3 regions of the Bacillus seohaeanensis genome follow, and region 2 is predicted to be linked to each of the others. Evidence: riboswitches for the same ligand, from Rfam matches in the RefSeq annotation. Region 2 holds a riboswitch; each other region holds the start of a gene.
What was found. A riboswitch is a leader RNA that binds a small molecule or an ion and turns the genes downstream of it on or off. The one in region 2 is predicted to bind thiamine pyrophosphate.
Positions count from the first base shown of each region.

Region 1: another riboswitch for thiamine pyrophosphate. It lies ahead of ACFSUL_RS10095 (ABC transporter substrate-binding protein); the one in region 2 lies ahead of thiT (energy-coupled thiamine transporter ThiT).
Region 3: another riboswitch for thiamine pyrophosphate. It lies ahead of tenI (thiazole tautomerase TenI); the one in region 2 lies ahead of thiT (energy-coupled thiamine transporter ThiT).

Region 1 covers NZ_JBHUMF010000023.1:50,677-61,757, reverse strand. Annotated here, with positions in the region: gene ACFSUL_RS10120 (hypothetical protein) at 1-203, shown strand, start outside; gene ACFSUL_RS10115 (ArsR/SmtB family transcription factor) at 425-796, shown strand; gene ACFSUL_RS10110 (heavy metal translocating P-type ATPase) at 789-2,885, shown strand; gene ACFSUL_RS10105 (cation diffusion facilitator family transporter) at 2,948-3,868, shown strand; gene ACFSUL_RS10100 (aldo/keto reductase) at 3,997-4,899, opposite strand; TPP riboswitch at 5,079-5,190, shown strand; gene ACFSUL_RS10095 (ABC transporter substrate-binding protein) at 5,399-6,391, shown strand; gene ACFSUL_RS10090 (thiamine-binding protein) at 6,404-6,697, shown strand; gene ACFSUL_RS10085 (ABC transporter permease) at 6,694-7,461, shown strand; gene ACFSUL_RS10080 (ABC transporter ATP-binding protein) at 7,458-8,195, shown strand; gene ACFSUL_RS10075 (dicarboxylate/amino acid:cation symporter) at 8,526-9,767, shown strand; gene ACFSUL_RS10070 (hypothetical protein) at 9,767-9,952, shown strand; gene sigY (RNA polymerase sigma factor SigY) at 10,042-10,593, shown strand; gene ACFSUL_RS10060 (YxlC family protein) at 10,559-10,891, shown strand; gene ACFSUL_RS10055 (sigmaY antisigma factor component) at 10,888-11,081, shown strand, end outside.
Region 2 covers NZ_JBHUMF010000007.1:36,979-48,059, reverse strand. Annotated here, with positions in the region: gene ACFSUL_RS02945 (aldehyde dehydrogenase family protein) at 1-1,148, opposite strand, end outside; gene ACFSUL_RS02940 (LuxR C-terminal-related transcriptional regulator) at 1,291-1,977, shown strand; gene thiT (energy-coupled thiamine transporter ThiT) at 2,058-2,654, opposite strand; TPP riboswitch at 2,717-2,824, opposite strand; gene ACFSUL_RS02930 (metal-dependent hydrolase) at 2,951-3,577, opposite strand; gene ACFSUL_RS02925 (NAD(P)/FAD-dependent oxidoreductase) at 3,852-4,970, opposite strand; gene ACFSUL_RS02920 (response regulator transcription factor) at 5,376-5,975, opposite strand; gene ACFSUL_RS02915 (sensor histidine kinase) at 5,978-7,108, opposite strand; gene ACFSUL_RS02910 (fatty acid desaturase) at 7,311-8,339, opposite strand; gene ACFSUL_RS02905 (hypothetical protein) at 8,806-8,940, shown strand; gene ACFSUL_RS02900 (class II fumarate hydratase) at 9,183-10,559, shown strand; gene ACFSUL_RS02895 (DUF779 domain-containing protein) at 10,935-11,081, opposite strand, start outside.
Region 3 covers NZ_JBHUMF010000008.1:74,763-85,843, forward strand. Annotated here, with positions in the region: gene ACFSUL_RS03350 (LuxE/PaaK family acyltransferase) at 1-1,057, shown strand, start outside; gene ACFSUL_RS03355 (acyl-CoA reductase) at 1,054-2,514, shown strand; gene ACFSUL_RS03360 (ABC transporter ATP-binding protein) at 2,546-3,289, shown strand; gene ACFSUL_RS03365 (ABC transporter permease) at 3,286-4,047, shown strand; gene ACFSUL_RS03370 (ABC transporter substrate-binding protein) at 4,047-5,063, shown strand; gene ACFSUL_RS03375 (3-oxoacyl-ACP reductase) at 5,078-5,854, shown strand; TPP riboswitch at 5,991-6,093, shown strand; gene tenI (thiazole tautomerase TenI) at 6,224-6,862, shown strand; gene thiO (glycine oxidase ThiO) at 6,846-7,988, shown strand; gene thiS (sulfur carrier protein ThiS) at 8,000-8,203, shown strand; gene ACFSUL_RS03395 (thiazole synthase) at 8,205-8,972, shown strand; gene ACFSUL_RS03400 (thiazole biosynthesis adenylyltransferase ThiF) at 8,969-9,988, shown strand; gene ACFSUL_RS03405 (SurA N-terminal domain-containing protein) at 10,197-10,958, opposite strand.

The DNA.
Region 1 (11,081 bases), on a different contig from region 2:
ACTCAAATGCTAAGAAGTTATACTTGCAGCTAATAGGTGGATATTACATTCTTTCAGGAGTGCTTGGTCTATTTCTTCCTGGCCTTGACTGGAAAACAGAAGATATTTACTTTTCGATAGGAATTTATGCGATAATTTCGGTTGCCTATTGGGTAGGCCTTGATTTCTTTATGAAAAAAGAGAAGAAGCTTCAACAAAATTAATTAGGAAAAAGACTGCGCGTGAGTTTGTTTACTCACGCGCAGTCTTTTTTTGTTGTCCCAACGATATTATTCTTAAACCAATGCCTCTAGTAAAATGAATCCAAGTTTTACCTTATCCCAGAAATTAATATAGTCATTATTATTCAAAAGAATGTTTGAACGTTTGAGTTCTCTGTCATATACTATATTCAAAAGAACTTTTGAATGTTGAGGTGATTCAGATGAAGGATATAGAAGTTTGTGAAGTAACATGCGTTGATGAGGAGAAGGTGAGCAGATTAAAAGAAGAGCTACTTACTCATAATACGAATAAAGTTGCAGTGTTGTTCAAAGCTTTATCAGATAGTACGCGAATGAAAATTGCTTATGCTTTGGCAGTTGAAAAAGAATTATGTGTGTGCGATGTAGCGAATATCGTTGGTTCTTCGACAGCGACAGCATCTCATCATTTGCGCTTACTTCGTAAACAAGGTCTTGCTAAATATGAAAAAAGGGGAAAGCTTGTTTATTATTCCCTTGACGACCACCATGTAAAACAGTTAATTCAAATTGCTGTAGAGCATCAGCAGGAGGTGGATAGTCGCGATGAGTGAAAGTAATGCAAAACAAACATACAGAGTAGAAGGGTTTACTTGTGCAAATTGTGCAGCTAAATTCGAAAATAATGTTCAAAATTTAGAAGGTGTCGAGGATGCAAAAGTTAACTTTGGTGCCTCAAAGCTTACGGTTTATGGAAACACCACAATAGAAAGTTTAGAAAAAGCAGGTGCATTCGAAGGTCTTAAGTTAAGGGAAGACAGGGATAAACAATTTGTGAAAAGAGATTCCTTCTTAAAAAGAAATATGTACGTGTTATTAGCTTGTATACTTGTCGTATTTGCTTACGTTTCACAAACTATTAATGGTGAAGATTCCTTGTGGACAATAGCGATATTTTTTTCCGCGATAGCTATCGGAGGATTTCGTTTATTTAAGACTGGCTTACTTAATTTGATACGTCTTGAGTTTGATATGAGAACATTGATGACGATCGCCATAATAGGAGCAGCGATAATAGGTGAATGGGGAGAAGGGGCGATTGTCGTTATCCTATTCGCTATAAGTGAGAGGTTAGAGGCGTACTCTATGGACAAAGCCCGTGAATCAATTCGGTCGTTAATTGACCTCGCACCTAGTGAGGCACTTATTGAACGGGACGGTAAAGAACAGCTTATTGAAGTGGAAGATATTCAAATAGGCGACGTTATGATTGTCAAACCGGGGCAAAAAATTGCGATGGATGGACAAGTAGAGAGTGGCCTCTCTTCTGTCAACCAAGCTGCGATTACTGGTGAATCCGTTCCTGTCGAGAAATCTTTAGGTGATGATGTTTTTGCAGGAACATTAAATGCAGAAGGTTATTTAAAAGTGAGAGTGACAAAAAGAGTTGAAGATACAACGCTTGCGAAAATCACCCATTTAGTCGAAGAAGCACAGGGAGAAAAGGCTCCATCGCAAGCTTTTGTTGATCGGTTTGCAAAATACTACACACCAATCATTATTGGAATCGCCTTTCTTGTTGCGCTCATCCCACCGTTAGTGATGGGGCTTGAATGGTCAACATGGATTTATCAAGGATTAGCAGTACTCGTTGTTGGCTGTCCTTGTGCGTTAGTCATTTCTACCCCTGTTTCCATTGTTACCGCAATAGGAAACGCAGCCAGCAAAGGGGTATTAATTAAAGGTGGAGTTTATTTAGAAGAGTTAGGACAATTAAAAGCGATTGCTTTTGATAAGACGGGTACATTAACAAAAGGAACACCAGAAGTAACTGACTTCATTTTATTAGAGAACCTGGATGAGAAAGAGGTTTGGAGTAAAATTGCGGCACTCGAATTTTACTCACAGCACCCATTAGCTGCTGCATTAGTAAGAAAAGCGGAGGAAAATAATATTGATTTTCGAAACATTTCTATAACTAACTTCTTATCCCATACAGGAAAGGGCATCAGTGGAGATATAGATGGTGCGGAATATTTTATCGGGAATGAAAAACTTTTTGATGCTGTTCCTCAGCAGAAAATCAAGGATTTGCAGTTGAATGGAAAAACAGTAATGGTCTTTGGAAAGGAAAATCACCCGCTTGCGCTCATCGGTGTTGCTGATGAAGCAAGAGAAACAAGTAGAAATGTTATAGAAGAGCTTCATCGTTTAGGGATTAAACAGACAATTATGTTAACTGGAGACAATGAAGCTACAGGGGAAGCAATCGCAGCAAAATTAAAGGTGAAAGATATAAAGGCTAGTTTATTGCCAGAACAAAAATTAGATTTTATAAAATCTTATCAAAAAAAATATGGAAAAGTCGCGATGGTAGGAGATGGTGTAAATGATGCTCCTGCACTTGCCGCTGCGACCGTTGGTGTTGCAATGGGTGGGGCAGGTACGGATACTGCGCTTGAAACGGCAGACATCGCACTGATGAGTGATGACCTCGAGAAACTACCTTTTATCGTAACATTGAGTAGGAAAGCACTAACGGTTATTAAGCAAAATATAACGTTTGCGATTGGAATCAAAATTATCGCATTGCTGCTTGTTGTTCCTGGTTGGCTTACACTGTGGATTGCAATATTCGCTGATATGGGAGCAACATTAATTGTAACGTTAAATGGTTTAAGGCTATTACGAGTTAAACAATAACTATCCGCTAGTGGGTCACGATTTTACTGATTGAGTAGTTTTGATATAGGGAGGGATTGTTTATGAGCGGTCATCACGACCATGGTCACCATCATCATGGACATTCAACGAATAAAAAAGTATTGTTTATTAGTTTCCTATTAATTTTCCTATTTATGATAGTCGAAGTAATAGGAGGCATCTTGACAAATAGTTTAGCGCTTCTTTCCGATGCAGGGCATATGTTAAGTGATGCAGCGGCATTAGGATTAAGTTTATTTGCCTTTTACGTTGGAGAAAAAACATCTAATAAAGCGAAAACGTATGGATACAAACGGTTTGAAATCCTTGCAGCATTTTTAAATGGGCTCACACTTTTGCTAATTTCGCTTTATATATTTTGGGAAGCATATAATCGATTTTTAGAACCACCGTCTGTTTCTGCCAATATGATGTTTATTGCAATCATTGGACTTGTCGTGAACATTATTGTTGCTTGGATGTTAATGAAAGGTGATACAGAGCATAATTTAAATGTGAGAAGTGCTTTTCTTCATGTCATAGGTGATATGCTTGGGTCCGTCGGAGCAATTATTGCTGGGGTCTTTATCTACTTTTTTGATTGGACACTTGCCGATTCATTGGCATCTGTCATTGTATCGGTTCTTATTTTAATAAGTGGATGGAGAGTTACGAAGGATGCATTTCATATATTGATGGAAGGTACACCAGCCAATTTAGATGCTTTGGCGATAAAAAAGGAGATACAATCATTTCAAGGCGTAAAAGATCTTCATGATTTACATGTTTGGTCGATTACCTCTGATTTTCCTGCATTTAGTTGTCATGTAGTTGTAGACGATACAGTAAATAGAGACGATATGTTAGCTAAAATATCCTCGTATCTTGAAAAAGAGTTTAATATTGAACATTGTACGATTCAAATTGAGGGAGAGACTGTAAAAGAAGGTTGTCATCATTCTTGTACGTTAAGTAGTGAGTGATAAAACGAGAATTTTTTACAGCAAAAAATAGTACGCATACATCGTATAATGCTTGTTGAAATACTGCAGCTCTTGTAAAAAGAAGGAGTAGGCCCCAGTAGCCTATTCCTTCTTTCCATTTAAGTAGCTTATGGTACTTCGTGTCCCATTGAACTATGCAAAATGTTAAACCATTGATCATGATTTAATTCGATTGTTAATGCTTGGACGGCATCTGTGATACGTTCTTTTTTTCCAGAACCAATAATCGGCATAATGTTTGCGGGATGATTTAACAACCATGCATACATAATTTGATCTATTCCTTTTGCTCCAACTTCTTCGGCTGTTTTTTGTAATGTGGAACGTAAGCGGCTTGATTTCTCATCTTTACCGTTAAAAACTTTTCCGCCAGCTAAAGGCGACCATGCCATCGGAGCTACCCGCTTTTCTTGGCATAAATTTAATGTACCGTCATCAAAGTTTTCTAAGTTGTAGACAGAAAGTTCGAGTTGATTTGTTACTAAATCAAATGGTAAAAAGGATTGAAGCATATCCCATTGGTGATCTTTAAAGTTGGAAATGCCAAATGTATGAACTTTCCCTTCTTTTTGTAGTTGAATAAAGGCGTCTGCAACTTCTGCAGGGTTCATATAAGGATCGGGTCTGTGAATTAATAGCGTATCTATGTAATCTGTATTTAGATTCGTTAAAGATTGTTCAACAGAATGGATGATATGTTGTTTGCTTGTATTATAGTGATGTGTTTTGTGAGCAGGTCTATTACTAGAAGGAAGCACGATTCCGCATTTCGTTACAATCTCCATTTTCTCTCTTAATGAAGGTTTCTCACGGATAGCATCTCCAAATAATGCTTCGCAAGTATAGCTTCCGTATATATCAGCATGATCAAAAGTAGTAATGCCAAGCTCTAAACAATGTTCGATTAACGATAACGTTTCCGAAGTAGATTGATTCCAGTCCGCTAGTCTCCATAACCCATGTATAACTCTTGAAAAAGATAATTCTTCCGTCATTTGAATTCTTTCCATTAAGAAAACCTCTTTTCATTCAGAATATTTGTGGCTAATATAAACTGTATAATAATAGAAAGTGAATGGGAAATTAAATGATTGAATTGGAATAGGATTTACGGGAAAATTCTTGAAAAATTATAGTATGTGTGGCAAAGTATTTCATGAAGTAAACGTTTAAAACCATTTAAATAGAGCGAGAATTGTAGGGGGACCGGTGTTGCCGGTTGAGAGTGTGTCCTAATAAGACACTAACCCTTGGAACCTGATCTGGTTGAAACCAGCGGAGGAAACATATTCTTAACAGTAACTTTACCTGTTTTAGAAATATGCGCCTTGGGTTCACGAAACCCGGGGCGCTTTTAGTATTCAACAGGTGATTTTATTCTAGTATTCACCTGTTGAAATAATAGCTGTATTTAACAGTTGAATTCTCGGTTGAATTCTCGTTATCCCCACATATTAGTTCTATTATGAAATTTTTTATCGTTTACATACATAAGAAAGGGGAAAGAAGATGAAAAAGTGGATTAGTATCCTATGTGTTGTGTTTCTATTGACAGCATGCGGAAGCCAACAAAAGGAAGAAGGCTCACAGGGAGAAAAGGAATCGCTTAAGAAAGTATCGGTAGTATTGGACTGGACACCAAACACAAATCATACTGGGTTATATGTAGCGAAAGAAAAAGGCTATTTTAAAGAGGAAGGGCTTGATGTTGACATTATTATGCCGGGGGAAGCTGGCGCTGACCAGCTTGTTGCTTCTGGTAAAGCAGAGTTTGGTGTTAGTTATCAAGAGGGTATTACACAAGCTAGAGTAGAAGGTGTTCCCATTGTTTCCATTGCGGCTGTTATTCAGCATAATACTTCTGGTTTTGCAGCTCCAAAACAAAAAAATATTACTTCACCAAAAGATTTTGAAGGCAAAACATATGGTGGCTGGGGTTCTCCTGTTGAAGAGGCAGTTATGGCTTCCATTATGAAAAAGGAAGATGCTGATATAGACAAGGTGAAATTTGTTAATATGGGTGACGCTGACTTTTTTACAGCTGTTAAAAGGGACGTTGATTTTGCATGGATTTATTATGGATGGACTGGAATTGAAGCAGAATTACGAGGAGAAGAGCTAGATATGTTATACGTAAATGAGTATTCTGACAAGCTCGACTACTACACTCCTGTTCTATCAACAAATGAAAAAATGGTGAAGGAAAATCCTGAAACAATAAAAGCGTTCTTAGCAGCTGCATCAAAAGGATATCAAGTTGCCATTGACGATCCTAGTGAAGCAGCTAACATATTAAGCGATGCTGTACCTGATTTAGATGAGGAGTTAGTAAAGAAAAGTCAAGAGTGGCTTGCAAATCGATATCAAGACGATGCACCGAGATGGGGAGAACAAAAGCTTGAAGTATGGGAAAACTATGCAAATTGGATGTATGAAAACAAACTGTTAGAAGAAAAGTTGGATGCGAAAAAAGCATTTACAAATGAATTTTTACCAAAATAAGGGGTGGTATTAATGGGGAACTCGCTAGTTAGTATACAAATAATACCGAAAACACAAAATGGAGAAGATGTTATTCCATATGTAGATGAAGCTATTTCGATTATAAAGCAGTCTGGAGTAAAGTTTGAAGTACATCCTTTAGAAACAACGATGGAGGGAGAACTTTCGGAATTGTTTCACGTTATAGAAAAGATGAACAAGCGAATGATTGAAATCGGCAGTACCAATGTAATCTCACAGATTAAAGTGCTTTATCAGCCTGAGGGGATTGAGATGGAAACACTTACGGAGAAATATCGTCCATGAAACGAATTTTTCAAAAAGGGTGGCGACCATGTTTGGTCATCATCCTTTTATTTCTCATATGGGAGCTTGTAACGAATTTTGCCGAAGTCCCTAGTTGGCTTTTACCTGCACCGTCTGAAATATGGAAAGAAACTATCACAGTATGGCCAACTTTCGAGGAGCATCTCCTTGCAACTGTTATGTTAACAGTTGCTGGCTTCGGAATTGGTTGCGCAACAGGATTACTCGTCGCAGTTGCATTGCATTTGTTGCCGAAAGTAAGAGAGTCACTATACCCATTAATAATTCTGTCCCAAAACATTCCAATTATTGTACTTGCACCATTACTTGTTATTTGGTTTGGGTTTGGATTATTGCCGAAAATGATTGTTATTACACTTGTCTGCTTTTTCCCTGTAGCAGTTGCTGCTCTTGATGGTTTTAGACAAACCGGATCAGAACTTATTCATTATATGAAAATGGCTGGAGCAACGAAAGGTCAAATTTTTAAAAAACTTGAATGGCCACATGCATTGCCATCGATTTTTTCTGGACTAAAAATTTCTGCTACTTATAGTGTTATGGGAGCAGTTATTTCTGAATGGCTTGGATCGGAAAAAGGTATTGGCGTTTTTATGACACTTGCTTCTTCTTCTTTCCGAACAGATAGGGTATTTGTAGCTATTTTTACTATTATGATATTAAGTCTGGTATTTTTTGCAATAATCGTTGTATTAGAACGTTGGTTGATTAAGTGGCGAACTAAAGGTGAGGATATTACATGACAACACTAGAAATTAAAACAATAGAAAAATCATTTCAAGAAAACTTCGTGTTAAATAACCTTTCTTTACAAGTGAATGATGGGGAGTTTGTTTCGATTTTAGGTCCTTCTGGGAGCGGGAAAAGTACACTTTTTCACTTGATTGGCGGACTTTATCGTCCCGATCGCGGGGATATTTTATTAGATGGGCAATCTATTATTGGAAAAAGAGGCTCGATTAGTTATATGCCACAAACGCCTTCCCTTTTTCCTTGGAGAACAGTATTAGAAAATGTGTTATTAGGACAAGAATTAAAAGGAAAGAAAAATAAAAAAGAAGCAATTAATATGATGGAAAGGGTAGGATTAAAAGGGTTTGAAAATGCCTTTCCTCATCAATTATCAGGAGGAATGAAACAAAGAGCGGCCTTTGTCAGAGCGATGCTGAGTCCGCAAACGTTCCTTTGCTTGGATGAGCCATTTTCTGCATTGGACGAATTTACACGACTCGATATGCAAAAATGGCTGTTGTCCATTTGGGAAGAGGATAGAAGCTCTGTACTATTTGTTACACATAATATCGAAGAAGCATTATTTTTATCAGACCGAATACTTGTACTTTCGAGAAGGCCTGCGACTGTACAAAAAGAATTTCATGTTCCCTTCTCGCGACCAAGAAAAGAAGAAATACTATTAACCGAAGAATTTTTGCAATGGAAAACGAAAATCTATAAAGAACTCTCTCAATACGTATAAAACTCTCATAAAGAAATAGTTATTCTAAGTAAATATACCTATTTAAGGGTAGTGATTTTGAAAGAGGTTCATGATATTAATTAGGGATAAATACCAAATGGGATATATCAAATCCCTTCTACTATATAGGTAATTTATCCTATTTTCTTTTTATTTACTTCGCTCAAATTGAGAAAGTATGTATAATAAAGTGATGTGATTAGCTAGTTGCATAATAAGCTGAAGAGTCAGAAAAATTTTGCTTTTTAAGTTAATTAGCCATGATCAACAAATAGAAAGGTAGAGAGTTTCTCATCTACCATCTAATTTTTATTCTAAGGGGGACCATCTATGAAATTGAACTTAACAGCGAAGATTATTATTGCACTCATTTTAGGTGCAATTATTGGTTTGGTATTAAATTTATTTGCAAAAGATCTATTCGACATTTTAGACCCGTATTTATTTAATCCCCTCGGTCAAATCTTCTTAAATCTAATCAAAATGCTTGTAGTTCCAATTGTATTTGTATCCATCGTATTAGGTACAGCAGGGCTAGGAGATCCGAAGAAACTCGGAAGAATCGGTGTGAAAACGGTTTCTTACTTTTTGGTTACTACATGTATTGCCATCGTTATCGCAATTTGTCTAGCGTATGTGACGGATCCTGGAATGGTAGAAGGAATTGACAAGTCTCAAGCAGAATTTGAAACGGAAGAAGCACCGCCTGTTGGAGAGACGTTATTAGGCATTATTCCGGCAAATCCGTTAATGGCAATGGCAGAAGGAAACATGCTACAAATAATTGCATTCTCTATTTTTATTGGTTTAGGCTTAACGGCATTAGGGGAAAAAACAAAAGGTGTTTTAAATTTATTTGAACAAGTTAATGATGTGTTAATGTATCTTGTGAGACTCATAATGAAGTTTGCTCCTTATGGTACTTTCGGTTTAATAGCATCTGCTATTGGGAGTCAAGGTTTCGGTGCATTAAAAGCAATGGGACTATATTTTATTGTCGTGTTTGCTGCTTTAATTATTCACGCTATTGTAACGTATGGAGGTACTATTCTCTTCCTAGCGAAGAAGAGTCCGATTTGGTTCTTTAAAAATTTCAGTCCAGCGATGACGGTTGCATTCAGTACATCAAGCAGTAGTGCTACATTGCCTGTTTCAATGGATATTGCTCAAAATAAGTTGAACGTACCTAAATCAGTTAGTTCTTTCGTTCAGCCGCTTGGAGCAACAATCAATATGGACGGGACTGCAATTATGCAAGGGGTTGCAACTATCTTTATTGCTCAAGTATATGGAATAGATTTGAGTTTAGAACAGCTTATTACAGTGGTTTTAACAGCAGTGCTTGCTAGTATTGGTACAGCAGGTGTTCCAGGAGTCGGATTAATAATGCTTGCGATGGTATTAAGCAGTGTTGGTCTGCCTGTTGAAGGAATAGGGCTTATTTTAGGAATTGACCGTTTGCTTGATATGACAAGAACAGCAGTCAATATTTCTGGAGATGCTAGTTGTGCCTTATTTGTTGGAGAGTCAGAGAAAAAACGTACAATTAAGGAACAAAAAGGTGAAAAATAATGTATACAAAAAGGCTGGCAGCTTATTTGCCAGCCTTTTTGCATGCATTATTTTCAAAGAAAATGCTTATTTGTATTATTACGCTATATATAATGAGAAAGGAATTATCGATGGATGGCAGTAAAATAATTCATTCTCATATAATAGGAGGAAACACTAAATTAGTGGAAAAAAGGGAAGAGTAGAAAAAAATATAATTTTTTTGAACGAATTTCTTATTTGTACGTCTAATAAATGATATTCACTATCAATGTGATAAGAAAGGATTAAAGAGATGGAAGAGAAAGAGCTAATTAAAAAGGCAAAAAAAGGGGATCATGAAGCGTTTGCTCTTCTGTTTAAAGAAAACTATCCATTTCTCTTAAAATACTTGATAAAAATAACGCTGAAGCGAGATATAGCGGAAGAGTTGGCACAGGAAACGATGGCAAAATGTGTGGAAAAGATTCATCAATATAACGGAAAATCAAAATTTTCTTCATGGCTGATTACTATTGCTACAAATAAGTATATTGATGAGCAAAGAAAAAGAAAAAAGGAACAAAATTGGCAGAAGGAGGAATCTGATTACCGGAAGTTAAAATGGGAACTCGAGTCTCGTAATGAAGACTGGAATGACGTGCTCGCAGCTCTTGGCAAGTTGCCTGATGATACTAGATTAGTTATTATTTTGAAGCATTATTATGGGTATTCTTATGAGGAAATAGGTGTAATGACAAAGATTCCTGAAGGTACAGTAAAGTCGAGAGTTCACAACGGAATTACTTGGTTGAGAAAGGAGTTGAGAATAGATGAAGAAGAGTCTATCATCCGAACAAAGAGATGAGGGACAATTGGATAAATTGCTCAAGGAAGGTTTTGAACCGCTAGAAAAAAATATAGATGAAGATACTCCGACTCAGCAGTGGTTTGAACAGTTTGTAATCGAACAACAAAGCTTACAGCGTTCAAAACTAAAAAAAGATATATTATTATTTTTATGTGTTGCATGCCTTGTCCTTACAGCTTTTGCCATTACATTACTTCAACTGCCTATCCTCTTCCTTATTATCCAAGGAGCGGTATTTATATTGGCGACAGCATTCAGCAGTATTTCTTTTTTGAAGCAGGTGAAGAAAATATGACAAAAGAGGAATTGTATATTTTGCCTTTTGTTATTATCCTTTTGCTTATTCAAAGTATTTTTCTTTTCACAGATGCAAGGAAAAGAGGACATAATTATTGGTTTTGGGGACTATGGGGATTAATACAATGTCCGTTTCCAATTATTTTTTATTTACTATTTGCAAGAAAAGTTTGGAAGAGAAATAAACA
Region 2 (11,081 bases):
TTAGTGAAAATCGTAGGCTCTATAAAAGAACCACCTTCACAACCGTCTACTGTTATTTCCTTTCCACCACATGCAATTGTAGCCCCTTCTTTTTTTCCAGACTCAATATAAGAAAGGATTGTATCTCGCTGTTGTTTGGATATAACAGGTCCGATTTCCGTTGTAGCATCCAGCGGGTTGCCAAGTTTTAACCTCTTCGACCACTGAACTAGACCTTTCACGACTTTATCGTAAATAGAATCTGGAACAAAAAGACGTGTTCCTGATTCGCAAAGCTGGCCTGAATGCAAAAACACTCCAAATAAACTACCAGGAATGGCTACCTCTAAATCCGCATCTTCAAGAAAGATACTAGGAGATTTGCCACCAAGTTCTAGTGTCGTATTTTTAATCGTTTCAGATGCTAAGCTCATAATTTTTTTACCTACCTCAGTAGATCCTGTAAAAGCCACCTTGTCTACTTCAGGGTGTGTCGTTAAGTATTCCCCTACTTCTTTCCCTGACCCTGTCACAACATTTATTACTCCAGGAGGAACAACTGTAGAAATAATCTCTGCAAGCTTTAATGTTGATAACGGTGTATAGCTTGCTGGCTTAATAACTACTGTATTTCCCATCGCTAAAGCAGGTGCAATCTTCCATGAGGCGATTAACATTGGCATATTCCATGGAGTAATTGCTGCACAAACACCTATTGGTTCGCGCCAAACGAAGTTATGGGAGGGTCCTGGAAATGGAGGAACTGGAAGTGTTTCGGAAAACGGGTAGTCTAAAACAAATTTCGCCATTTGCTGAAACAAGTCAGCCATTTGCAAAATGTCATTGGATGACACGCGACGAACAGTCCCACCAGAGCTTATTACCTCCAAGTAGACAAGTTCTTCTGCGTGAACGGTTATTTTTTGTGCAATTGCATTTAAAATAACTGCTCTATCTTTCGGCTTCATTTCCCGCCATTCCTCATTTTCAAATGCCTCTCTTGCAGCTTTTACTGCCTTATCGACGTCCTCCTTACTTCCCTTTGCTGCTGTTGCAATCACTTCACCTGTTGCTGGGTTAGTAACGTCAAATGTTTGTCCACTTTCTGCTTGTTTCCATTCCCCATTAATAAATAATGGAAAAGACTTCACATCTACATTTGTTGTCATACCTTATCCCCCTCGTAAAAATATCATTCCTAATGATTGAAAATTCCGAAATAAAAAGGTAGAATGAAACTGCTTACATATAAGTCTATTCTAGTAGCTTCCATATTCATACCGCTGAAAATGTAGGGGAGAGATTTGTCGAATGCTTGATACGAAAATCTATGATTATATCGATTCACTGCAAGCAATCAATAATCCATTAGAAAAGCTTGAAAAAATTTTAAAAGGATGTATTGAATTTTTTCCTTTTAAACGCGCCTCAATCTTTGCTTATTCGCCATTAAATTACTATGGGGAAGGAATCATGCAAATTGATCACGGACGTGTCACCTCAATGAGTTACATAAGAGAAGATGTACGGAAAATACCGCCTATTTACTTTTCCTTGAAAAACAACCAGCCTCATCTCATCAAAGTCGATCCAAATGGTCAAAACTTCCCTCTAAGGTATATACAAAAGTTTCAATTATCCTCCTTGTTGATTGTTCCTATTAGCTATAAAAAATCAGTAATCGGTTCTGTTTTAATAGACCATTATAATGAAAATGAATCACTCGAAAAATATGACTCTACGATGCTCTATCACTATTTTCAAGTAGCAGCAGAAGCGCTTTATCCCGCTTCAAGTCCGCAAAAAATCTTAAGTAGACGGGAACGTGAAGTATTGCAAAGGCTATCCTATGGATACAGTTTAAAAGAAATGGCCGATAAAATGGGGATCAGCGAGTATACAGTAAGAGACTATTTAACTTCTGTAAACCGGAAACTTGGTACGAGACATCGAGCAGAAGCAGTTGGAGTAGCCATGCGGAAGGGGCTGATTCGTTAGCGGGGTCCCTATAAAACTATAAGAGGAACTAGATGAATTATCTAGTTCCTCTTATTTATATAATTCCATAGAAAGTTATTCTAAGACGCTTTATTTATCTGATCATTACTACCATCTCTTCGTTGAATTAACCTTGGTGCTGTTGAAATAAGCAACACTAATACGATTGAACATAGTATGGCTGTGCCTAACATTGTTGCTCCATTTGCAAGGAAAGAAAATAGGACCGGGTTCGTCCCCTTAGGTGCGTACTCAGCAAAGAAGATAAATCCTGCAATAAAATGCCAGAAGTACCTCGCAAGACTTCCTACAAATACTGCAACAACACTCCATACAAGTGCTTTTGTTTTCCGATTATTTCGTAATGAGCCTTGAATAATTCGAAAAAACAACCCTGCAAACCCAATAAATGCAAATGCAAGAAAATACTCCATAATCATTTGAACAGGATGAGCAATCCAAGCATCCCCTAACGCAATCTGCAGCAGCCCCCATACAAATCCAGAAACGATACTTGCTTTTACTCCATGCCTAAAAGCAAGTAGGAAGATTGGTACCATTGAAACCGAAATCGAAATACTTGGCGAAAGATTAATTGAAGGAAGGAGATCGAGAATAACGGCAAATGCCGCCATCAAAGCAGCTTCAATTAATCCCACAAGCCCTATTTTTTTCATAAAAAAATCCCCCTTTTTCCAAAACGAAACCAGAAGGGAGTATTAAACAGAGATAGACTAAAATAGCCTATCCTCCACATTCCTACGCTAGTATTAACTAACAGGTTCAAAGGGTCAGAACAGATTCACACCTGTTCACTCTCAGCTAAAAAGCTCCCCTTGTGGCTCGTTTTATGTAATTGTATACAATAATTATTATACATGACTTGGTTAGTATTAGAAAGTAATTACGAAAAGGTTTTGGAATAACCATACTATACGTTATTAATTCTAAAGAGTAATAGCCTCTCTACTCCCTAAAACTCCTTTGAAGAAAATGGTAATAATAATTTCACACCTCGCTTATTCGAAGGCAACACCTTCAAGTCAGCAATCAAGTGCGTAATGTATCCGGCGACACAGGTAATAAAAATCCCTTCAATCCCTGCTGATAGCTCAAATTGATAAGCAATTACTGCGAAAAAGACAACACCAAGAATAGAATGTGTATAACTTCGATGAGAAATTAACGATGCTATTATTATATAAACGCCAAATAATAACAACCAATTTTCAGCTAGTGATAATCCTCCTGCAAAGACTCCTACACCTGTCATTGTCAACATATGCCTCCTCGTAATAAAAGAAGCAATAATAAGTATTCCTGTCCCGGCACCGATGCCTAACCATTTTTCCGACCCCATCCCTTCTAGAAAACTATAAAGTATCACGAGCAATCCGATGAACTGGGCTAGCTTTTTAATAAATTTGTGAGAAGACGTAATCTTATTGCTTAACTTTCCATTCACATCGAGGTCAGGTACCAATCCTGATACTCCCCCCAATGCAACTAATGATAACGTTGCAGCAGGATCAGTTTGAAAGTTATTGGCAACAACAAATCCTGTTGCTGCACCTAATGCCATATGTACTGTTCCGTTCAATGTTTTTCCACCTAATTCTATTATTTATTTAACACTGTTAATGCTATATTAAAATACTATTTTCCTATTTCCAATATGTAATAGTATTCATTTTTATCACCGGATTAACGATGAGTTCCCGATCACTTTTCTTATTTCTGCATCGTTTCTGTTACACCATGGATTGTGATTAATCATCTATCGATGACAACCTAGATGGTTTTCTCCCCCGTATTTTTAGCTAATAAAGTTAGCAAAAAGCTGATTCATCCATGGAATCAGCTTTTACAAGTCATCATTTTTCTAATGCTCCAGCAACATCATAATCACTAGGATCAATTTCTGTTTGTCTTCCCATAGAAAGTTTGGCAAGCTCCGATCCCAAATAAGGACCGACTGTGAGCCCCGAAGCACCAAGACCATTCGCAATAAGTACACCAGAAATGCCAGGAACTACACCAAAAACAGGAAGAAACCCAGGTGTGAACGGACGGAATCCTACTCTCGCTTCGAGCATCGTGCTATCTGCTAAACCGGGTGCAACTGTCAATGCCTTATCAAAAATCTCATGGAGCCCCCCTGCTGTCACTCGATTGTCGAGACCTACTTCATTCTCATGAGTTGCGCCTACCACAACTCTCCCATCTTCAAATGTGAGAAGGTATTGGTCATTAGGGGGCATAACAACAGGCCACTGACTTGTATCTATACCTTGTATGTGAAGGTGAACGATTTGTGCCTTCTGTGACGATACTAAAAAATGAAGACCCAAAGGCTCTAATAATTCTTTTGACCAAGCTCCTGCTGTCACGATTACTTTGTCAGCTAGTAATGTTTCTTCTCCCGTTGTGATCCCTATTACACGCCTGTCTTTAGACAGAAGCTTTGCATCCCTTTGAAGAAATGTTGCCCCATTACGTTCGGCAGCACGAACCAACGCATTACGTAAGGCTCTCCCGTTCACTCTTGCAGCTCCGCTTACATAAACAGAACCAAATTCTTCTGATAGAGGTGGGAACAACGCCTTTGTTTTTTCCGGAGAGAGACGAGTAACTTCACCGATTTCTGGTGCATCTTCCCGTCGCTTTAGTGCACGTTCTACCATCTTATCTAATTTCTTTTCATCTGTATGTAAACTAATTGCTCCTACTCGTTCGTAGCCTGTTTCTGTTTCGCCATCTGCTTCTAGTTTCGTAATTAGCTCAGAGTAGTATCTCGCTCCTCCTTTTGCCAACCTGTACCACGCTTTGTTACGGCGCTGCGAAAGCCATGGGCAAATAATTCCTGCTGCAGCATCCGTAGCCTGGCCAGGATCATGGCGATCAACCAGTGTAACATTTTCGCCTGCTTTTGCAAGATGATAAGCTGTTGATGCTCCAAGAATTCCTGCGCCAACGACAATATACCTTTTCATAAAAAACACCTTTTTCATTTACGTCTTTCTTGTTATTTTACAAGAAATTGGAGACTTAGTACAAGGCACAACGGAGTCTGTCCCCCTGTCTCTTGATATACTCACTCTTCCAAAAAGGGGCTATATAAGAAGGGGACTGACACCGAAGAGTAATGGACGGTTACTTTGATGAAGACAACAAACCTATTCAACTTAGTATCTGCTAGCTTCCTTGCGGTGCCAGTCCCCACATATAAAGAATTCTCTTTGCAGGGAAAGTAAGTCATTTGCTTTTCAAGTAGAAAAGGGGGCAGGCACCGTCTGCATTTTACAGGGAGCTTCTTTGTTTAGATATTTCTTTTTAGTCTTTGTCTGCCTCGAAATAGAATAACGCACACACCTATCTAAGATTATTCAAGGTGATTATTATTTAAACCAGCCCTTCTCCTTCGATTGAGTTATAGCTTCTATTCTATTTTTCACTTCCAGCTTATCTAATATAGCAGAAATATAATTACGGACTGTACCTGTTTTTATACTGAGTTTATCTGCAATTTCTTTCGTGTTATTCCCCTCGGCTACAAGTCCTAGTACTTCTAGTTCCCGATCTGTAAGGGGATTCCCTTCACCATAGGCATCTTCCATAAGTTCGGGGGCATAAATTCGCTTGCCTGCAATTACACTTCTTATCGAATTTGCAAGATCTTCACTGGGACTGTCTTTTAATAAATATCCATCTACACCAGCTTTTAACGCGCGCTGAAAATAACCGGTTCTGGCAAAGGTCGTCAAAATAATAACTTTGCAATCTTGGTCCTTTAGCTCTTCTGCTGCTTCAAGTCCTGTCTTACCTGGCATTTCAATATCCATAACACAAACATCCGGCTGAAATTTATGAGCAAGAGCTACCGCTTCTTCTCCATTAGATGCCTTACCGACTACTTCCATATCTTCTTCCAGATTAAGAAGTGACCCAAAGGCTCCTAACAGCAGTTGTTGGTCTTCTGCAATAACTATTTTAATCATAATTATTCCTCCTTCCCCGTCTGTTTTACATCATTAGGGACTCGTATAATCAATGTTGTCCCTTTTTCTGTTACGACCTCCAGATTTCCATTTATAAACTCTAGGCGTTCTCTCATTCCCATAAGCCCGTGCCCTTTTTTCTCGTGTTCTTCAGGGATTTTGAACTTGCCATCATCTTGTATTTTCATAATTGTTTCCTTCCACGTTTGTTCAATAGAAAAGAAACAAGTTGAAGCTCCACTATGCTTTACAATATTGGTCACAGCTTCTTTCAAACACATACTTAGAATATTCTCTGTTAATAGAGAAACATTTACTAACTTGAACTCTTTGGTTCCCGTGAAATTAATTTGTGCCGCCTTTAAAATTTTCGTCACAAGAACAATTTCATCTTCCAAGCGAATACCTCGCATCGAAGATACCATCTTTCGCACTTCATTTAATGCCGTTCTTGCTGTTTGTTGCACATCCTTCAATTCATCCCTTGCTTGCTCGGGGTTTTTATTTATTAATTTCCTTGCTAAATCACTCTTTAGACCAATAAGAGATAGCTTTTGTCCAAGCGTATCATGAAGATCACGAGCAATCCTTTGGCGTTCTTCTAGTTTACTAAGCTCTGAAATTCTCTTATTCGCATCTTCTAACTTCTCTTCTAGCTGCCCTCTCTCATTTCGGTTATGAATGTTGAATGGAAGAAGGATAACACTAATCCAAACTATAATGACAAATGGAAACTGCTTTAAGAAAAACGCTTCCTGTAGGACAATCGTAATATTAATGGATATAGAAGTACTTATTAAATGAACAAAGTATAGTATAAGAAAAGTCTTTCTATCTCGTATATTACCTATAAAGTGGGCTAGAAAAAACGCAAAATAAACATAGCTAAAAAGACTTGTAGATGTAATAGAAATGCCTATCAGTATGAAGGTCCATAAGTAAACTGGCCACCCCTTAGAAATAAAGGCAATTTGATAGAAAACAAAAAAGAGGATTGTAAGGAGTATTCCAACTATAATGACAACCATAGAGGAAGACTTGAAAATAAAATAAAACGGAAGGATGTAAAGAATTATCCAAATATATGGAGAGATTCCCGTATTCCTTTGAAATTCCATGTACCTTTTTAACATAAAAAGAACCTCTTTTTCACCTGAAATAGTTAATATAAAGAATGCTTTCATTTTATCGCGCATTAACGGGGGATGGAAGCCCCCACTGATTGACGTTTCACCTTATCAAAATTCTTATTATTATAGTATCATTTTTATTCCCCTCTTACTTACCAGAAACTAAATTAGTTTTAAATTGGCAAGTAGGAGAGGCAAATGCAAATTAAAATTTTGTCTCGGCGGTAACATTCTTTGTTTTAGATAATGATCGAATATGGTTAAACCCTACAAATTTTTTTCCTTTTTCATCCCAAAGGCGGAACTTTAGTGAACGTAAGCTTGTTGCTAATGTGATAGTTGGTACATGTTGCAATGGATCAGTTTGATTATGGGCTTCCTCTAATTTGTAGTTAGGTACTCTTGGGCTTAAATGGTGTACGTGGTGAAAACCGATGTTTCCTGTAAACCATTGAAGGAGTTTTGGCAGCTTATAGAAGGAGCTTCCCTCTACCGCAGCCTTCACATATTCCCAGTCTTTATTTTCCTCAAAGTAAGAATCCTCAAATGTATGTTGCACGTAAAATAACCATACACCAACAGAGCCTGAAATTAGAAAAATTGGACCTTGTACTAAAAGAAATGCTTCCCATCCAATCGTATAACAAAGTAACGTTACCAAACCAGCTATCGATATATTCGTAATATATGTATTAATACGTTCTTTCTTTTTAGCACCTTTCCTATTAAAACGATTCATAATAAGAAACGCGTAGATTGGGCCTAAAACAAGCATTACAAAAGGATTTCGGTATAGTCGATAGGATAATCGCAACCAAAATGATGCCTCCATGTATTCCCGTACTGTCATCATCCATATATCTCCTGTACCACGCTTATCCAAGTTACTACTAGTTGCGTGATGGACAGAATGGCTATACTGCCATTGATTATAAGGGAATAACGTTAATATTCCTGTAATGGTTCCAAGAATTTTATTCGCTTTGCGATTTTTAAAGAAAGAATAATGGCAGCAATCATGGAATATAATGAATATCCTTGTTAAAAGTCCCGCTCCTACAATCGTAAATGCTAATGTAAGCAAATACGAAATCGAAAGGCTTTGGTAAGCAAGAACCCACGATATAATAAAAGGCACAAAAGTAGTGATTAGCTGAATGATACTATCTCGTGTATTAGATTTTTCATAGGGGGAAATTTGCTTTCTCAGTGTATTTTGCTTTTGCTTAGTCATTTATTATCCATATCCTTTCCTCGTATATCTATCTGTTACACTAATTATAAAAAAGAAGAATTAATCCTTGCAGACATACATGTCATGTACAAAACATGATAAATATCATGTTTCCGCAAAGAGTAAGAGCTTATAATCAAATAACTCTATCTACAATAATAAAAGAGTCAATATTGCACAGGTATTTATGCAATATTGACTCTTTTATTATTCTCTTATTTGCGAATTTATATTAAGAATAGGCAATTTTATTTAAACTTTTTCAATTAGAAGTTCACGTTACTAGTTGTTTACTATGAGGCAATTTCATAAGGAAACCTTATAAAAAAGATGATTTTAATGGTCCAGAATATTAAAATATAACGTTGCTTTTAGAAAGAACGTCCTACCGAACCATTAAAACTTTTATTGAATAAACTTTTTTATCCATCAAATACTATACTTAACAATTGATGGGAGGTCTCATATGCGTCCAGAAACTTTTGCTTCACTTATTTTCTTTTCCATTCTTAATATTATTATTACTACCGTTTTTAGTAGCGTTATTATTTCTCAAAATAACACCATAAAATCCATGGCACAGGAAGGTAGCGAGAAATAATATTATTAATTCGAGCAAGAGTGGTGTTAGCTTGCTCGAATTTTTGTATATCCTCACTATCTATCCATTATAAAAACAGGATTATCTCATAATTAAGTTCCATTTTGGTATATATCCTTTTCCCCTCTATGTATCTAAACCACTCTTACTATCTAAACCTTGTTTATTACAAGCCACAATGGAAACACTAGCAAACAGGATTTCATACATAGATCTACGTCACTAATTAGAAGGAGAGAAAAATGAATTCTTCCAACAACTATCGAATGGAAAATGACCCGTTAGGTAACATAATGATTCCTTCATCAGCCTATTACGGTTCTCAAACTCAACGGGCTGTGGAAAATTTTCAAATAAGTGGAATACGACTACCCCGGTCGTTTATTAAAGCCCAAGGGATTATTAAAGCCTCAGCCGCAACTGCGAATATGGAATTAGGTACACTTTCCCCTGAAATGGGAAAGGCTATCATAAAAGCGTCTGAAGAAGTAACGGAAGGAATTTGGGATGAGCATTTTGTTGTTGATGTATACCAAGCAGGAGCCGGTACATCACAAAATATGAATGCCAATGAGGTTATTGCGAATCGTGCTTCAGAAATAATAGGTGGTTCTCAGCGAATCCATCCGAATGATCATGTAAACATGTCACAATCAACAAATGATACATTTCCGTCAGCTCTAAATATTGCCGCTGTAGAAACTATTAGTCAAAGGCTACTTCCCGCCCTATCACAATTACAACAAGAGCTTCAAAAAAAAGCAGATCAGTTTATGCCTGTATTAAAATCAGGACGTACTCATTTACACGACGCCGTTCCGATTCGGTTGGGACAAGAATTTTCAGGTTTTGCTGAAACTATCCATACTGTCTATCAGCAAATGGAAGCGAAACTAGATGCATTGTATGAAATCGGTTTAGGGGGAAATGCAATCGGAACGAAAGTCGATTTACAACCTGACTATACACCAAAAGTCATTCAAGAGGTTTGTAACCGTACAAACTTACCTTTTCGTCAGCCTGGGAATATCTTTGCGTTTATGCAAAATATGAGTGAGCCCATACGCTGTATGCTAACACTAAAAGAACTTGCAATTCACCTAATCAAAATCACTAGTGATTTGCGTCTACTTAGCTCTGGTCCGAGAACAGGGTTAGCGGAAATCACGCTTCCCTCTGTTCAACCTGGTTCGACGATTATGCCTGGGAAGGTAAATCCCGCTATTTTAGAAATGACGCATATGGTCTGCTGCCAAATTATCGGCTATGAAACAGCAATCGCGACTGCCGGGATGGCGAGTCAATTAGAAATTAATGTGATGATGCCAGTAATTGCTCATACATTTCTTCATTCTATTGACTTGCTGACAAATGCGATTCAAACTCTTGTAACAAAGTGTATTAGTGGGATTCAATCAAATGATGAAATATGCAAAAAGTGGATGGAAGAGAGTCTCTCTTTAGTTACCGGTTTAAGTTCAAAAATGGGGTACGACATTGCTTCACAGATCGGGATGAAAGCAGATGAAGAAAATAAAACCTTAAAGCAAGTACTTCTAGAAAAAGGGTTACTAACAGAAGAAATTAATAAAGCCATTGACCCGAGAGGAATGGTTTAACTATTATTGATCATCTCTCCATGTTAAAAACAAGCACTAACCCTTCCACAGATGTTGCTCGTTTGCGGAAGACCGGATTACAAGAAGGCTTGTGACCAACCTGAAGTTAGTTTACTCATTGAATAAGCCTTTATAAGCTTAAGGCAAATGATAAGGGCGTACTTCTAAATTTTCGCGAACAAAAGTGGGCTGCTCTAAGTACCTAGCAATAGAGAGCAGCCATTAATAAATTATTCATTGTACCCCTCGTTAATGGACTGTCTTCCACCTTAAGGATTTGAGAGAACCGAAAAAGAGTAGGTGCCCGTAAAAGCACAATTGGTTCAACTAATAATCAGTGGAGATGAAAAAACCTCCACTGATTAAAGTTTCACTTTATTGCTGCAACTCTTTTCTTTCCGCTTCTGTAAAAGCACGGGAACGAGTGAGAAATCTTTTTCCTTCTACACCTTCTAATGAAAACATTCCGCCTCGTCCTTCTACAACGTCAATGATCAGTTGTGTATGCTTCCAGTAGTCATA
Region 3 (11,081 bases), on a different contig from region 2:
GGAAGAAGTAATGGATTTTATTGAGGACAATAGAGAAAAAGAGAATGCGGAATTTTTCCAAATGGCTTCAAAGGTATTTGCGTTTCAATATAAATCAAATTCTACTTATAGAAAATATTGTCGCAATAAACGGGTATCGCCGAGAACAATTAAGCAGCTACAGGATATTCCTGTTGTGCCAATACAAGCGTTTAAAGAGGTAGATCTAGCATGTTTTCGAGTAGAGGAAGCAGAAGCTGTTTTTATGACGAGTGGGACGACGAATCTAGAGAAAAGAGGAAAAAACATTCATAAGTCTTTACATATATGGAGACGGTCAATGCTGTGTAATTTTCAGCAAGGAATGATGGCCGGAAAGAGAAACATGCGAATGATTGTTTTATTTCCGAATATAAAAGAAATGCCAAATTCTTCTTTGGCAACGTATTTGGACCTTGCTGTAGAACATTTTGGTACAGAGGACAGTGAATATGTTGTCAGTCAAAATAAATTTGATATCCCTCGTTTTCTTGAGATAGTGAGAAAAGCAGAAAAGAAAGGGGAAGCCCTGTTTATTTTGGGAGCTACATTTTCATTTATTCAGTTTATTGATTATTGTCATGAGAACCGAATTTCGTGCGAGCTTCCATCAGAGAGTATTGTTATGCATACGGGCGGTTCAAAAGGAAAGACTCGAGAAATGGGGGTCGAGGAGTTTACAACGGAAATCTGTACCTTATTTAACCTTTCCAAAACTCAATGCAGAAATATGTATGGTATGACTGAACTCAGCTCGCAATTTTATAATTTTGAGAAAGCGTCCGATTTTATCCCACCTCATTGGGTGAAAACATTCGTCATCGATCCTGAAACACTACAACCTGTTAATAAAGGAGATAAAGGGCTTCTTGTTCATTATGACCTTGCAAATGTTCATTCCGTATTTGGAATCCTTACAGAGGATGTTGGGATAGAAACAGATGAAGGTTTTCGTTTATTAGGCCGAATGGAAGGGGCAGAGGCAAAAGGATGTTCATTAGCAGTGGAAGAATTGACGACAGTGGGTAAAAGTAGATGAAAACAAGCATTCAACAGCTGGATTGTTACTTTATCCCAAGTGAAATAAATGCCAAAAGCGAAAAATTGGTCTTTCATAATAACAACTCTTCTATTCAACTCAATGTTCCTAAACTAGAAGTGAATGACTTACAAAAGATTATCAAAGTAATTAGACAGAATCGGGATCGTTATGTTAAAAAACTTTCTACAAATGATATTATTTCGATTATAGACCGTGCGATTGAGCTTTGGCTTGACCCAAACTTTATCTATCGAAGGCTAGCAGAGGAGTATCTACCAATCATAACCGGATATGATGGGGAAATGATTCATTTGTTTTTATCAAAGTATTTAAGAAACTTCCGAAAAGAGAAGTTACAAAGAATGATAGAGGAAGATTTTCCAAACCCATTTGTATTAGACGAGTTTCGACCAAGGAGGGCGGGGGGGTTATATAGAGCATATGGGCCAAAAATGATTACTCACTTTTTTTCTGGGAATGTTCCGGGCCTTCCGCTATACAGCCTGGTTGCGGGAATGCTAGTAAAGTCTGCCACGCTTGGAAAGGTTTCGTCGTCCGAGCCGTTGTTTCCAGTACTTTTTACGAAAACGATTGAAATGGTAGACCCCGATTTTGCAAAAACGATGGCAATTGTATGGTGGAAAGGTGGAGATGAATTGCTTGAAAATAAAGCTTTTACTCAAACAGAAGCCGTTATTGCCTATGGTAGTGATCGATCCATTCAGGCGATAGAGCAAAGAATACCATCAAACGTTAATTTTTATCCTCATGGACATAAGATAAGCTTTGGCGTAATAACAAAGGAAGCGTTAACGAGAACGTTAGGGAGAGAAACAGCAAGAAGAGCGGCACATGATGCATCATGGTTTGATCAGCAAGGATGTTTGTCCCCGCATGTTTTCTTTGTCGAACGGAAGGGGGATTATTCTCCGAAAGAATTTATGGGAATGTTAGCAAATGAAATGAGAAACGTTGAGACTAAAATGCCTAGGGCAAAGCTGTCATCAAGGGAGAATAATTTACTAATACAGGAGCGATCGAAAGCTGAGTTTCAATCGTTTACGAATACAAAGGTAGCTATTATCCATAGTAGGAATTCAACAGCTTGGACTGTTGTGTATCGGGAGGATGATAAATTCCCGCTATCCACACTTAATCGCTTTATTACAGTGGTTCCTATTCACTCAATCGAGGAGCTGTCGGAAAAGCTGGACCTTGTACGGGAATATTTACAAACAGCTGGGGTCGCAAGCTCACCTGCCCGATTTCAGAAAGTTATCAATCTATTAGGAGAGCTTGGAGTCAATCGTATTTGTTTTTTAGGAAATATGTCTAACCCAGAGCCAGGATGGCATCATGATGGACGCTTTTCGATTGCGGATTTGGTAAGGTGGGTTGATGTGGAATCCACTGTTGAGGAAACGATGGACACATTTGATCCATTTCGAGATTAATGCGTTTGGAAAGAGAAAGTGGTGTAGTTTTTTGAGCATTGTAATAGATGATTTACGTTTAGCGTACGACAAAAAAGTGCCTATACTAGACAACATCAACCTTGAAATACAAAAGGGTGAATGTATAAGTATTATTGGAAAAAGTGGTTGCGGGAAATCTAGTTTGTTGAAATGCGTCGCTGGTCTTACTGCTAACTATGAAGGCCGTGTTTTTATTCATGACGAACTTATTCAAGAACCGCATGAACATGTTTCTTATCTTTTTCAAACTCCTATTTTATTAGAATGGAGATCGGTCTTAGATAATGTACTGCTACCATTGGAGTTAAAGCGAAAAGTGATGAAGGAAGACAGGAATAAAGCGAAACAGATGATGAAGCTGGTCGGTTTACAGGATGCCGCGTATAAATATCCTCATGAATGCTCTGGCGGAATGAAAGCTCGTGTTGCATTAGCTCGAATGCTTATCACTGAACCAGATGTGCTTTTATTAGACGAACCTTTTTCGTCATTAGATGCGATAACAAAAGGGCAACTGCAAAAAGAGTTATTAAACATTTCACAAGTGATGAAGCCGACAATTATTTTAGTCACTCATGATATTGAAGAGGCGGTGTTATTATCGGATCGGGTAGTTCTTTTAGGAGGAAAACCTGCATGTATAAGTAAAGAATTTTGGCTGGACTTGGATGAAAAAAGAGATGCTTCTATTAGGTTCAGTGAAAGGTTTGTAAATGTAGTTGCAGAAATTTATGAGAGTGTGGAACACCTATGAAAAAGCATCTACTTTATTCTTTTTTTCTATTAGTTGTTTTGCTAACCGCCTGGGAAGTCGTTGTCCGTATTCGAAGCATACCGGAACTTATTTTGCCAACACCTTCTGTTATCTTAATGGACATAATCCAGTTAGTTAAAAGTGGATTTATTTGGCCGCATTTGAGGGTAACAGTCATTGAAATTATCGCGGGCTTTTTGATTGGTTCACTTGTAGGTCTTTTATTAGGAGTTACTGTTTCTCAATCTAGCTTGTTGAATAAGGTGCTTCATCCTTATATTATTGCTTCACAAGCAATGCCTAAGCTCGCCTTGGCGCCATTATTTGTCCTTTGGTTCGGGTATGGTATTTTGCCAAAGCTTCTTATTATTGCATTAATTTGTTTTTTCCCCCTTTTTGAAAGTTCGTTAACAGGACTGAGACTTGTCGATGGGGAGAAGGTAGATTTATTTCGTAGTTTAAAAGCTAGTAAGCTACAAATTTTATGGAAGCTTCGAATTCCTGTTGCTATTCCATATATCTTTTCTGGTATGAAAGTTGCGATAGTACTCAGTGTGGTTGGGGCGGTTGTCAGTGAATTTATTGGCGCAAGCGAAGGATTAGGGGCTCTTATCATTGTCGCTCAAGGATCGATGGATACTCCGATGATTTTTTCTTCCTTCCTCTTGCTTACTGCGATTGGCGTTAGTTGTTATCAAATAATGGACGTTTTAGAAAAAAAGTTATTTAAAAAATATACATTTCATAGGAGAAACTAATGATGAAGAAATTTTCGCTTATATCTCTTGTTGTCGTTGTTCTTATTATTTCCGGCTGTAGCAACGGGACAATGAATCAACAACCAGGTAGCAGTAGTCAGAAGAATACAGATGGTTTAGAAAAAATCCGCATGGCATCCTGGAGCAATGAAATTGTTGAGCAAAGCAACTTGTATGTAGCCGAAGAAAAAGGCTGGTTTGAAAATGCTGGGATCGACTATGAATTTGTTCCTGGTGCAGGAGGTGGGGAGGCAGTAAAAAATATTGTCGCAGGTAATGCGGATATCGCTTTTGCAAATATTGAAGCTGTCCTGCTTGCGATTGAAAAAGGCGCAGATTTAAAAATAATCTATAATATCTACCCGGAAAATGTATTTAATCTTGTATCGCTTAAAAAGAGTCATATTACCAGTATAGAAGATTTAAAAGGGAAAAATATCGGGGTGTACAGTTTAAGTAGTGGAACGTATCAAAATCTACAAGTTCTATTGCATTCTGTGGGTATGAAGGAAGAGGATGTCAATATTATTCCAACTGGGGTATTAAATTTTGCTCCCCTAATGAATGGGAAGGTTGCCGCTACAGCAGCAACAGACACGGGATTATATGATGCGAAGCAAAAAGGCCTTGGCGATGTTGATGTGATGGAAGTAAAAAATGTATTAAATACTCCGTCTGACGTGTTTGTTGTCACTTCTGATGTGTATGAAAAAAAGCAAGATGCATTAGTGAATTTTTTACAGGTATACAAAGATAGTACGCAATATATGATGGAGCATCCTAAAGAAGTTGCTAAAGTAGCAATAGAGAAGGCAATAGATGGTAAGGATGAAGCACGTAATCTCGAAATCATTAAAATTAGAAACAAGTCTGCTGAAAACAAGAAAGAATTAGGCTGGTTGGATCTTGATGTCGTAAAGAAAGTAGAAAAAACATATGTTGAGTTAGGGTTGTTAAAGAAAAGTGTTCAAATTGAAAGTGCGGTCACAAATGACCTTGTTGAAAAATTGAAGTAGAAGGTTGATAACTTATGAATATATCACTAGAGGGAAAAGTAGCATTAATAACAGGATCGAGCAGAGGAATAGGTGCAGAATTAGTGGAAGGTTTTGCTAAACATGGGGCGAACGTCATCATTAATTATGTGAAGAGTGAGAAGTTAGCGCATGATTTAGCAAAGGAAATGGTTAATAAGTACAACGTTGACTGCATTGCAGTCAAAGCGGACGTTACGAAAGAGGAAGATGTTGAAAGGCTACTATCGGTAGTTAGAGAGGAATTCGATAGAGTGGATATTTTAGTGAATAATGCCTTACATTCCTATCGTTTTGATCCTGACCAGCGAAAACTAGCTTGGGAAATCGATTGGGAGGATTATCAACGACAACTCGATGGTTCTTTAAAGGCTTCGTTTTTAACTTGTAAATACAGTGTTCCTCTTATGAAGGAAAATAGTTTTGGAAGAATCATTAATATGATTAGCAATCTAGTTCAACGTCCAGTTGTTCCTTACCATGACTATACGACCGCGAAAGGGGCACTCCTTTCTTTTTCGCAAAACCTTGCTGTTGATCTCGGTCCATTTGGAATTACGGTAAATTGTGTAGCGCCGGGTATTGTTTATCCAACCGAAGCAAGTAAGCTGACAAAGGAAGAAGTGAAGAACAGCATCATTGAGCAAACACCGCTTGGGAGGATTGCAAAGCCAAATGATATTGTAGGGAGTGTGTTATTTTTTGGTAGTAAATGGTCGCAGTTTATCACGGGTCAAAATATTATCGTTGATGGAGGATTTACGATGAAATAGTGGGTTTGTAGCTTGTTATAAAAATTGGCTCTTTTCTCATCGATTGTTGTTTTTACTTATACATTCAGCCCGTTGATTAAACTTAGTTTTTCGTTCAAAAGCAACAAACTTTACGAAAAGAGCCTAAAAATTAAATAGGCAGCACTAGGGGAGTCTTTTTAGACTGAGAATGATGAATATCTAAACCCTTTGAACCTGATCTGGTTGAGACCAGCGTAGGAAAGTGGAATGGGAAATCTAAGTTTTTTCTGAACACTCTTCGTAGGCTGAAGAGTGTTTTTTTATCCCATATTAACGGACAGTAAAATCCCCTCCCACTGATTAAAACTTCATTTTATGGTTACTGGAATCTAAAAAAGGAGTTGTTTTATGGAAGCAAAACCGTTATTACATGCAATTTCTACAGGAAAGCAATCAATTGATAGATTGGTAGACACCGCTCGAGGTATACATCCATTTGTACAAGCAATTCATATTCGCGAACATGATAAATCAGCAAGGGAGGTTTATAAAATAGGAAAGCGTCTCCTTACTGGTGGTGTTCCTCCGGGGAAAATTATTATTAACAATCGAGTGGATGCAGCAATTGCTCTGGGGGTAAAAGGTGTGCAACTTGGATTTCATAGTTTGCCGGTCGAAGTGGTAAAAAGTGTATTTCCATCACTCTCTGTTGGGAAATCGGTACACTCTTTCCAAGAAGCGATGCAGGCAGAAAAAGAGGGGGCTGATTATATCCTATATGGACATGTTTTTCCAACTAATTCAAAAGATGGTATTGCACCAAAGGGGATGGAAGAATTACAGAAGGTTACATACCATCTCAACATTCCTGTGATTGCGATTGGAGGAATCAAACAGAAAAATGTAGTGAAAACAATGGATACAAAGGTAACAGGTATAGCTGTGTTATCTGGAATATTTAATGCGGTTGACCCAATACGTGCAGCCAAAGACTATGCAGACATTCTGGTAAATGGAGATGATTTTACAAATGAAGAAGGTTTATGATGTCATCATCATTGGTGGTGGTGTAATAGGGAGCTCTATCGCCTACAGCCAAGCAAAGCGTGGAAAAAAAGTATTGGTGTTGGAAAAAAACCGTTTAATAGCAGAGGCATCAAGTGCAGCTGCTGGAATGCTCGGGGCGCAAGCAGAAATTGATGAACATATATCGATGTTAAAGCTTGCATTGAAAAGTCGGGCAATGTTTCCTTCTCTTATCCGAGAACTGGAGGAGCGTACAGGAGTGGATATCGGACTTGTCAACAAAGGTATGATTAAAGTGGCGGAAACAGAAGATGAAGTTGTAAATTTGAAAAAGCAAATTTCCTTTCATCGTGATTGGGACGAAGCGGTAAAGTGGCTGACAACCGAGGAACTGCTAGAGAAAGAAGCATTACTTTCACCATCATTACTAGGGGGAATGTATATTCCGAATGATGGACAAGTGATTGCTCCAAGGCTTTCGCTAGCTTTTATAAAGGCCGCTATGGAATATGGAACTGACTTTTTAGAATATAGCGAAGTAGTCGATTTCCTAATAGAAAATGGTTGTATGCAAGGGGTGATAACGGCAACGGATACGTTTCATACCGAAAATGTAGTAGTTACGACTGGTGCGTGGACTAGTCAGCTTTTAGCAAAAGCGAATGTTGAAATGAACGTTTATCCTGTTAAAGGAGAGTGCTTCTCTGTTATACCACGTGTTCCTTTGGTTTCTTCTACGATATTTTCTGAGCTTGGATGTTACATTGTTCCGAAAAAAGATGGACGTGTAATTGTCGGGGCAACGAGCTATTGCAATACTTTTGATAAAACAGTTAGCTTGCAGGGACTATCAAAGCTAATGGAACGTGCCGGATCCCTTCTCCCTGAGATAGGAAGTGCTAAATGGGAAAAGTCATGGGCGGGTATCCGACCGCAAACAGGGGATGGTTTACCTTACATCGGAGCCCATCCACATTACAAAGGTCTTTATATTGCCGCAGGTCATTATCGAAATGGAATTTTGCTCAGCCCAATTACAGGGAAAATGGTCTCGGATATGATCGATGATGTTGTGACAAAAGAAGACATTTCTTTATATCATTCTTTTCGCGTCGATAGGAAACTTTCAACAAAACAAACAACATAGGGGGGAGTAGAGTGGAATTAATTATTAATAGCGACAAAGTGCAGGTTCCTGAAACTGTAACTACTGTTTCAGATTTGCTTGCTCATTTTAAACTAGATCAAAAAGTTGTAATTGTAGAATTAAATACAACTATTTTAGAGAAAAGCAATCATGGAGAAACAAAGCTAGCTAATGGCGACAAAATAGAAATTGTACATTTTGTAGGAGGCGGATGAAATGTTGAAAATCGGAACGTACGAATTTAACTCAAGATTACTTTTAGGAACAGGAAAATATCCTGATTTTGATATCCAAAGAGGGGCTGTAACTGTTTCAGAAACAGAAGTACTGACATTTTCTGTTCGTCGGATGAACATTTTTGAAGCAAATCAACCTAATTTTTTAGAAAAACTAGATCTCGAAAAATATAAATTACTGCCGAACACAGCTGGGGCGAAAACAGCAGAGGAAGCTGTCAGGACGGCAAAACTCGCGAAAGCATCAGGACTTTGTGACATGGTTAAAGTAGAGGTGATTGGTGACTTCAAAACACTTCTTCCAGATCCTGTTGAGACACTTAAAGCATCGGAAGAGCTATTGAAGGAGGGGTTTATCGTTTTGCCATATATTTCGGATGATGTTATTTTAGCAAGAAGGCTTCAAGAAATGGGCGTTCATGCCATCATGCCAGGTGCGTCTCCAATTGGGTCGGGGCAAGGAATCATTAATCCGCTGAATATTAGCTTGATTATAGAGCAAGCTACCGTTCCGGTTATCGTTGATGCTGGAATTGGCTCTCCGGCAGATGCTGCACTGGCAATGGAGTTAGGGGCAGATGGTGTGTTGTTGAATACAGCTGTTGCAGGTGCTAGCGATCCTATAAAAATGGCTAAAGCGATGAAGCTTGCGGTTGATGCTGGAAGATTAGGCTACGAGGCAGGCCGGATACCGAAGAAAAAATATGCAACCGCAAGCAGTCCAATGGAAGGGATGAGTACTGTTTGAGTGGGCGTTATTCAAGGCAAGAGCTATTTTCCTTTATAGGAAAGGAAGGACAGCAAAAACTTAGTGACAAACATGTTTTGATTATTGGGGCTGGAGCACTTGGAAGCGGCAATGCGGAGACGCTTGTGCGAGCAGGTGTAGGAAAAGTGACAATTGTCGATCGCGATTATGTAGAGTGGAGTAATCTTCAGCGCCAGCAATTATATACGGAACAAGATGCGCAAGCCCGCCTACCAAAGGCAGTTGCTGCGAAAAGACGCTTGACTATGATTAATTCCGAGGTGACGATTGAGGCAATTATTGCTGATGTAAATGTGCAGGAACTAGAGAATCTTCAACATGGTGTTGACCTCATCATTGATGCTACCGATAATTTTGATATAAGGCTGATTATTAATGATATTGCTCAAAAATATTGTATTCCATGGATATACGGAGGGTGTGTTGGCAGCTATGGTATAAGTTACACTGTTTTGCCCAAAAAAACACCTTGTTTGCACTGCCTACTCGAAAGTGTTCCGATGGGCGGGGCAACTTGTGATACAACGGGAATTATAAGTCCTGCTGTCCAAATGGTAATTGCATATCAGTCAGCAGAGGCATTAAAAGTTTTAGTAGAAGATTTTGAACATATCAGAAAAAAACTCGTCACGTTTGATTTATGGCAAAATCAATTTGTATCGATTTCAGTTGATGCATTGAAAAAACAAAATTGTGTATCATGTGGAAATAATCCGAGCTTTCCATTTTTAGCCTATGAAAATCAGTTGAAAGCAGCTGTATTATGTGGGAGAAATACTGTTCAGCTTCGACCACAAGAGGGCGGTAGCAGAAACTTAGAAGATTTAGCACATCATTTACAGTTGACTAGAGGAAAAGTTGAACGTAATCCTTTCTTGCTATCTTTTGAAATAGAGGGAAACCGTATGGTTATTTTTCAAGACGGCAGGGTGCTCATTCATGGGACAAAAGATATAACAGAAGCAAAAACGATTTATCATCGATACTTAGGGTAGGATATTATCCTTGAGAGGAATTTGCTGAGCTTACACTCTACACTCTTATTCCTATCTTTTCAGGTATGGTCAATTTAAGTCAATTACGAGTAGTGATAGAACTTTTCAAAAAGAGTTTGACATTCTATCATTAGAACCCGGTGTTTGTTAAGTAATGTGTGATAAAAAAGCTGCCGTTATCTAAAAACGGCAGCTTTAAATCAATGTATTAAATTTTTATCTCAACATCAGCATTTTTCTTCAATTCTTCTACATGCTGTACAAGTTTTTCGGATTTCTTTTGCTGTTCAAGTTGGGATTTGATTTTAGGCTTTACTTCCTCATATTCTGGTACATCTTTTGATTCACCTTGTTTCGCGAATTGATCGTAAAACTTTTTAATCTCTTCTTCTTTCACTTCGTCTACAGTAATCTCTTTTTCTACGTAGGCCATATACTTAACATTTGCAGCGATTTCAGATTTTAATTGGTCAAGCGAAAAGCCAGATTGCTTCATCGCTTCTTCAAATTTTTTCTCGTCTTCATATTGTGCTTTGATTTCATCAAGCTGTTTGTTAATTTCCTCTTCAGACGCCTTGTATCCTTTTTCATCGGCCTTTTGAAGAAGTAGAGTTTGTCCAATTAAGCTTTCAATCGTTTGGTCTTTAATTGTTTTAGCAGCTTCTTTAGAAGTGGGGTCTTGACCATTTTGCTGAAACGCCATTTGCGATTGTGGAAGAATATTATTAAAGTCCTTACCAGTAATTTCTTCTTTATTTACAATCGCTACGACTTTGTCTTCGTCAAGTTTTTGTTTATCTAATTTTTTTTGCAGCTCTTCCATTTCTTTTGCCAACTCTTCTTGTGATTGGGCATTCTCTTCTGTCTTTTCTTTATCATCAGATTTGTCTTTGGTTTCTTCGTCTCCGCCACATGCCGCTAATAATATAACAGCTAGGCCAATAATAAGTGGGTACAGTAGCTTTTTCATGATTTTGTCTCCTTTCATTAAACAAAACGAGGAAAATTTCCACGTTGCACAAAAAAATCACTTAGTGGGCATTTTATATGATTTTTATAAAAAAGGAAAGGCTTTTGAATAAATTTACTTGTT